2 regions of the Vreelandella sp. V005 genome follow, and region 1 is predicted to be linked to the other one. Evidence: riboswitches for the same ligand, from Rfam matches in the RefSeq annotation. Region 1 holds a riboswitch; the other holds the start of a gene.
What was found. A riboswitch is a leader RNA that binds a small molecule or an ion and turns the genes downstream of it on or off. The one in region 1 is predicted to bind thiamine pyrophosphate.
Positions count from the first base shown of each region.

Region 2: linked by a shared signal. The riboswitch ahead of ACUN8H_RS07690 (sodium:solute symporter) and the one ahead of thiM (hydroxyethylthiazole kinase) in region 1 are both predicted to bind thiamine pyrophosphate.

Region 1 is NZ_JBQXYA010000004.1:133,612-136,940, forward strand. It holds gene ACUN8H_RS11750 (LysR family transcriptional regulator) at 1-194, opposite strand, end outside; gene thiE (thiamine phosphate synthase) at 191-814, opposite strand; gene thiM (hydroxyethylthiazole kinase) at 804-1,613, opposite strand; TPP riboswitch at 1,637-1,735, opposite strand; gene gloA (lactoylglutathione lyase) at 1,863-2,399, shown strand; gene ACUN8H_RS11770 (DUF6164 family protein) at 2,409-2,777, shown strand; gene ACUN8H_RS11775 (cupin domain-containing protein) at 2,792-3,329, opposite strand, start outside.
Region 2 is NZ_JBQXYA010000002.1:537,732-541,060, forward strand. It holds gene ACUN8H_RS07680 (hypothetical protein) at 47-739, opposite strand; gene ACUN8H_RS07685 (peroxidase-related enzyme) at 917-1,519, shown strand; TPP riboswitch at 1,563-1,670, shown strand; gene ACUN8H_RS07690 (sodium:solute symporter) at 1,660-3,039, shown strand; gene ACUN8H_RS07695 (diguanylate cyclase domain-containing protein) at 3,125-3,329, shown strand, end outside.

The DNA.
Region 1 (3,329 bases):
TAGCGCTCTCCTGCCTCTGTGAGATGGAGACGACGCGTAGTGCGCTGTATCAGGCGAGCCCCAAGTGCTTCCTCCAATGCCATAACTTGACGAGACACGCGGGTACGCGACAGATCGAGTGCCTCAGCCGCCCGGGTATAGCTACCCAGCTCGGCCACCCGCACGAACGCCACGATATGCTCTAATTGGTTCATGACGCCGCAGCGACCTGAAAGGCGAGTGCTGCCTGTCGAGGGTCGGGCTGGCCACAGATCGCGGAAATCACGGCAATACCGTTCGCTCCCGCCCGCTGAACGCTAATGGCATGCGCCGCTTTCAACCCGCCAATCGCTACGCTGGGCAGGGGGCAGGCGTTGACCAATGACGCTAAGCCGCCAAAGCCAATCGGCTGGGCGTGATCCTGTTTGCTGCCAGTCGCAAACACGGGCCCAATACCCACGTAATCGAGTAACGCCATAGGAGCCGCTTGGAGCTGAGAAAGGGTATTGATCGACAGGCCAATAATCGCCTGTTCACCTAGCACTCGTCGGGCTTCCTCAACAGCGGCATCACTCTGACCGACATGCAGACCATCTGCTTGGCTCTCTAGCGCTACCTGTAACCGGTCATTAATGATCAGTGGCACCCCGGTGCCTGCCAGCACTGCTTTTAGCCGCTTGGCTTGAGCAATCATCTGTTCATCGCTGGCACGCTTATCACGTAGCTGCACGATGGTCACACCGCCGCTTACCGCTGCTTCTACCGTCTGCTCTAGGCCATAAGCGTCGCAAAGCGCAGCGTCGGTCACCAAATAAAGCGATAGGTCAAACGGCATGGCGTGACTCCAACTGGGTATGAGCAGTGAGGTCGTCAGGGGTTAGTTGATAAAGCGCATCCAGCAGAGCGACTTGAAAACTGCCTGGGCCCTGCGCCGTTTTACCCGCCTGCTCGCCAGCAACGGCAAAGCAGCCGAGCGCAGCGGCGGTAGCTTCCAGCGGCGCGTCACGGTTAGCCGCTACAAACGCGGTGACCAGCGCGCTAAGACCGCAGCCTAACGTTGTTACCTGGGGCATTAAGGGGTGGCCACCGTTAATACGGTAGTGCTGTGTGCCATTCGTCACCCAGTCGCTTTCGCCGGTCATCGCGACAATGCAGCCGTGTTGTTGCGCCAGTGCTATCGCTGCGTCGATGGCTTGGTCGGAGGCGGCGGTCGAGTCCACGCCGCGGCCTTGGCTGGCTAACCCATTGAGCGCCAGGATTTCAGAGGCATTGCCGCGAATCACGCTAGGCTTTAACGCGAGTAACCGCGTACACAGCGATTGACGATAGCGGGTCGCGCCAACGGCGACAGGATCTAACACCCAGGGAATCGAGTGCTGGCCAGCACTGTCCGCGGCGGTCAGCATTGCGTCAGCCCAGTGGGCAGAGATGGTGCCAATATTGATCGAGAGCCCGGCAGAAATAGCGGTGAACTCAGCCACTTCCTCTGGCGCATGCACCATGGCGGGTGACGCACCAGTGGCTAGCAGCAGATTGGCCGTACTGTTCATGGCGACATAATTGGTCATGCAATGGACTAACGGTGTCGCTGTGCGTAGCGTCGAAAGATAATCGCCAAGCGGAGGTAGGGTCATAGCATCCTCCCGGCGGGGAGGTGGTAAGCGGTACCACGACTCCCTACGCCGGTGTTATCCGGTTCAGGTTCAAAGGGTTCTTCTCAGCTCGCCAATAACGGCGAGCGCCCCTGCCGAACGATTACTATCCATGGCTGCGTTGACCCTGTAAAGCCCAGGGTGAGGGAGGTAGGTGGAAATAGGGCGCCTCAACCCCCACGTTAAGTGGTATAAGCAGTTAACGATCCACATCAGCGACAGGAGAGCATGATGAGTTTTCAAGGTGAGCAGCATCCTGGTGTCGTCGATACGCCCCCGCAAACCCAAGGATTCCGTTTAAATCACACCATGTTGCGGGTGAAGGACCCCGAGCATGCCCTGGCGTTCTACTCCAAGGTATTTGGCATGCAGGTAATGCGGCGGCTGGATTTCGAAGAGATGCAGTTTTCGCTCTACTTCTTAGCCAACCTAGAGCCGAGCGATAACGTGCCACAAGATGCGCAAGCGCGTACCGCCTGGACCTTCAGTCAGAAAGGCCTGTTAGAGTTGACCCACAATTGGGGCACCGAAAACAAAGATGACTTCTCATATCACGATGGCAACGCGGAACCGCAAGGTTTTGGGCATATCTGCTTCAACGTGCCGGACTTAGCCGCGGCTCAAGCGTGGTTTGACCAGCACGACGTTACCTTCGTCAAGCGCGCAGACCAGGGCAAGATGCAAGACGTTATCTTCGTTAAAGACCCGGACGGTTACTGGATCGAAGTGATCCAAGCTGACTTGATGGTGGGAAAGAGCGATTCATGAGACCTAGCAATGGCTAAACTACTGTTCCGGCTACGCCATGTGACCGACGAAGAGGCCATGGAAGTGCGCGACCTGCTCGCTGCCCACGGCTTTGACACCTATGAAACCCAGGCGGGCTTTTTCCGCCTGGGGGTCGATGCCATCTGGCTGCGCAACCCACACCAGCACGATGCTGCCATTGCGGCGTTAAACGCCTACCAGGCGGAGCGCCTTGAGCGTGCCCAGCGTGAGCATCAAGCAGCGGTGGAACGGGGCGAGGCAGAAACCTTATGGCGCCGTTTGGCCGCTCACCCGCTGCAGGTAGTGCTAGTGCTGATAGCGGTGGGGCTGATTGCGGCCCTGACGCTGTTGCCGTTTCTGGGTTTGGCCCGCACCTGAGTCTAAGCCTAGCTTTAAGCGGGCGGCAGATGGCCGCGTTTAAGGTACATCATCACGCCATCGTCGCCCGCGGTTAATGCCGGTGCGGCGCCGCTGGGGTAGCGGCACCAAGTGCCCGCCGTGTAGCTCTGCTCGCTATCGCTCAGCGTGCCTTCCAGAATTAAAAACTCCAAACCGCCCAGCAGCGTGGGGTAAGCAATAGAAGTGCCTGCCGACCACCGTTCCAGGCTGGTGCGCTCCTGCTTGTAGGTATGCAGCATTTTGTAGGCAATGCGCGGGCGCCGGTCGGGCTGCCAGGGAAGCCGGTGGGCAGGCACGGCAAGCTGAAGCGTATCGTTAGGGTCAAACTGATGTAGCTTGACGAAAATCAGCGCGCCCTCTTCGCCAATCTGCGGGGTATGGCCAGTGCCGATGGGGTTCCGAAGGTAGCTGCCCGCTGCGTAGCGCCCATGCTCATCGGCGAATACCCCTTCCAATACCAGGATTTCTTCGCCGCCGCCGTGAGTATGCCGCTCAAACTGCGTGTTGGGCGCGTAGCGGACAAGGCTGGTA
Region 2 (3,329 bases), on a different contig from region 1:
CTGCTTTATGCAGGGCCAAGTGGCGAAGTGTACTGGCTGTTGTCGCTTAAAAATTATCGAATAGAGGCAAGCTCTCTTCGAGCAACTGCTCGATGGGGCCGAGCTGGCTTTCATGCAACACTAATAGCGACTCCTCCTTTATGAAGTTTTCAGCGGGCGGCACCAGCAGCGCGAATTCGCCCTCTTCGAGGTGAAATTCATGTATCTCGCGCATGCCAAGTGGGGTAGTGCACTGCGCGCAGCGATAAGTGTCATCTTCGCCATAAACGAGGCGGTGGTACATTTTAAACAGGGTGTACAAGGCCAGGCCGCCTTCAAATGCAGGCCAGCGTGCTGGGGTGTCGCGAATGTCGTTGGTGAGGTCTTGCCCCTCCGCTTCTGCCTCTGCAATAGCATCATCTAATGGGGTAGCCAGAATGGCGGTTCTGTCTGCGGGAAGTGGTGTATTGTGCTTGGAGGCGTGTTCAAAATCCTGCACTGCACGCTTGAAATCAGCGATACCAGAAAGGGGGTAGTCGACATGTTGCAGGTCTTTAGGATCAAAGCCTCCATTCTCCCAGCCATGGATGACCCGTAATGTCATTTGCCCCCGCGTCATTGGGCGGGCCAGCAACATATGCAGCATGATGCGAATATGCAGCTGGCGCTCGTCGGTGTCATTTTTAAATGCTTGGTAGGGGTCCGCAAAAAGCTCGTTTAGGCGACCGGGGGTATGTTCCTTGGCTTCGTTATAACTCATGACAGTGTCCCTTTGAACGAGCTGTTTATTGAGAGCAGTGGGCAATGTTTATCAAAGATCAATAGTGCAGTATGGCGAGCAGAGTCGCTAATTAAAAGTTACTTAAGTTGGCGTTTTGTTACGTAATGACTAAGTCGTTTTGGTGAGATGGTTAAACTAAATAATAAAGAGGTGATTATGTCTGCTCAACTAAGCCGTTTTAACGTACCGGAAACGTTAAATGATCTACCCGATGATATTCGCACTACTATATTGGCCGTTCAGGAAAAAGCAGGCTTTGTGCCGAATGTGTTTTTAATGCTGGCGCATCGCCCCGATGAGTTTCGTGCTTTCTTCGCCTATCACGATGCGCTCATGGAACGTGAGTCGGACTCGCTTACCAAAGCCGAGAAAGAGATGATCGTGGTGGCTACCAGTGCACGTAATCGTTGCTTGTATTGCGTGGTGGCCCATGGGGCTCTCGTGCGTATTTACAGTAAAGATCCGCTGCTAGCGGATCAGGTCGCGATTAATTACCGTGTTGCACCCATCAGTGAGCGCCACCGAGTCATGCTCGACTTTGCCATGTACTGTGGCATTGATGTTGGTGAAATGACCGATGAGTGGCTTGCTCGCCTGCAGGCGGTAGGCTTTAGCCACGAAGACTGCTGGGACATCGGTGCCATAGCGGCGTTTTTTGGAATGTCCAACCGTTTGGTCACACTGGCAGGCACGCCACCCAATGAGGAATTCTATCTGATGGGGCGTGTGCCACGTGAAAGGGCCGCTAACACACCTTAAACTTTACTAAGGTGCTTTTTTGGTTGACGATAGCGCCTTCATTCACTGTCGCCAGGGGAGCCCTGCTTGAGCGGGCTGAGAATGCGCACTGCGCAGACCCTGGAACCTGATCCGGTTCGTACCGGCGGAGGAAGTGCGACATGCTATACCTGACGTCAGCCGTGCTCGGCGCGGCGCTATGCTGCTTTGCTTTTTTGGGCCTACGGGCTCGCTGGGTGGATGGCCCAGTGGACGATTACGTTACCGCCCGCAATTCTCAAACGGCTTCGACCCTAGGACTTTCCTTTCTTGCCTCCGGTATGGGCGCTTGGATTCTATTTGCCCCTCCCGAAATTGGCGCCTTCGTTGGTCCTCTCGCGTTGGCGGGCTATGCGCTGGGATCCGCACTACCGTTTATTGTCTTAGGGCTGTATGGTCCCAAAATTCGCCGTGCCTTGCCGGAAGGGCGTAGCATCGGCGAATTCGCTGGCGCTTGCTATGGTCCAGGTGTTAGACGCTGGGTAACGCTGGTGTCGGTTGGCTATATGGCCTGCTTTTTGGCCGCTGAGTTAACCGCCATTGGCGCAATCACCGCACTGTTGTCAGAGGTGCCACCCGCACTGGTCATTATTGGCGTTGCCCTCACCACACTACTCTATACGGCGGTGGGCGGCTTGCGCGCCAGCCTTGCCACAGACCGATGGCAAGCGTGGCTATTGCTGGCGCTGCTAATCGCGGTGGCGGGCGTTACGTTCTGGCGCCTGCCGTCACTGCCTAGCCAGGTAGCGATGCCTTCCCTTCCGGTGACCAGTGCGCTCAGCGTTGCCTTGACGCTGGTGATTGCCGTCACCGCAGCGAACCTCTTCCATCAGGGATATTGGCAGCGTGTATGGGCGGCGCGGGATGAACAAAGCTTGGGTCGCGGCGCCTGGTTAGGCGGTGGTATGACGGTCGTCGTCGTCATGCTGATTGGCGGTCTGGGCATGTTAGCGGCAATGAGCGGCGTTGCACTTGGCGAGCCGCCGATGCCCTTTTTCGCGCTGCTAATGGAAGCGCCCGCGTGGCTGACCTTACCCGCCCTAGTGCTTGCGGTGACCTTGGTGGCCTCCAGTGTGGATACGCTTCAAAACGGCATTGCGTCGCTTGTCGTTGCCCGCAGTGAACAGCAGGGGGTGTCACTGGCCGCGGCCCGCTGGGTCACCATTGCGGTGATGGTTCCGGTGGTCGTGATTGCGTTACAGGGGCTGTCGGTACTGCGGCTGTTTCTGATTGCTGACTTGCTGTGTGCCGCTATTGTGGTGCCTGTTCTGTTAGGCCTGTGGCATCGAATGACCTCAATGTCGGCTATTGCGGGAGGCATGGCAGGTTTAGTGGGCGCCATTATCCCTGGGTGGTTAAGCCAAGGAAGCCTCGCCGCGGGCGTGGTAACGGCCAGTTTTCCAGGCAGTATTCCCACACTGGGGCCGTTTGTTGGCGCGATAGTCGCCTCAACATTGGTGAGTGTTTTGCTCGCGAGTATAACGAAAAGCAGTAAGTGCTAAGCAACCAAGCAATCAGTACTAAGCAGTAACGTGCTGCTCGCGTTATGCTGATAGCTCTACACCTACCGCAATTGGTGAAACAACCATGAGCTACCCAATCGCACTTAATGAAGAGGCACGCTTAGCCGCTCTTTATGAGCTTGAACTGTTAGACACCCCAGATGAACCTGCGTTTGACCGTGTCACCAGGCTGGTCACTCAGCTGCTGAACGTGCCGATCTCAACCATTACGCTGATTGATGCCGAACGTCAGTGGATCAAGTCTCGTGTGGGCGTTGAAACGCGCGAGA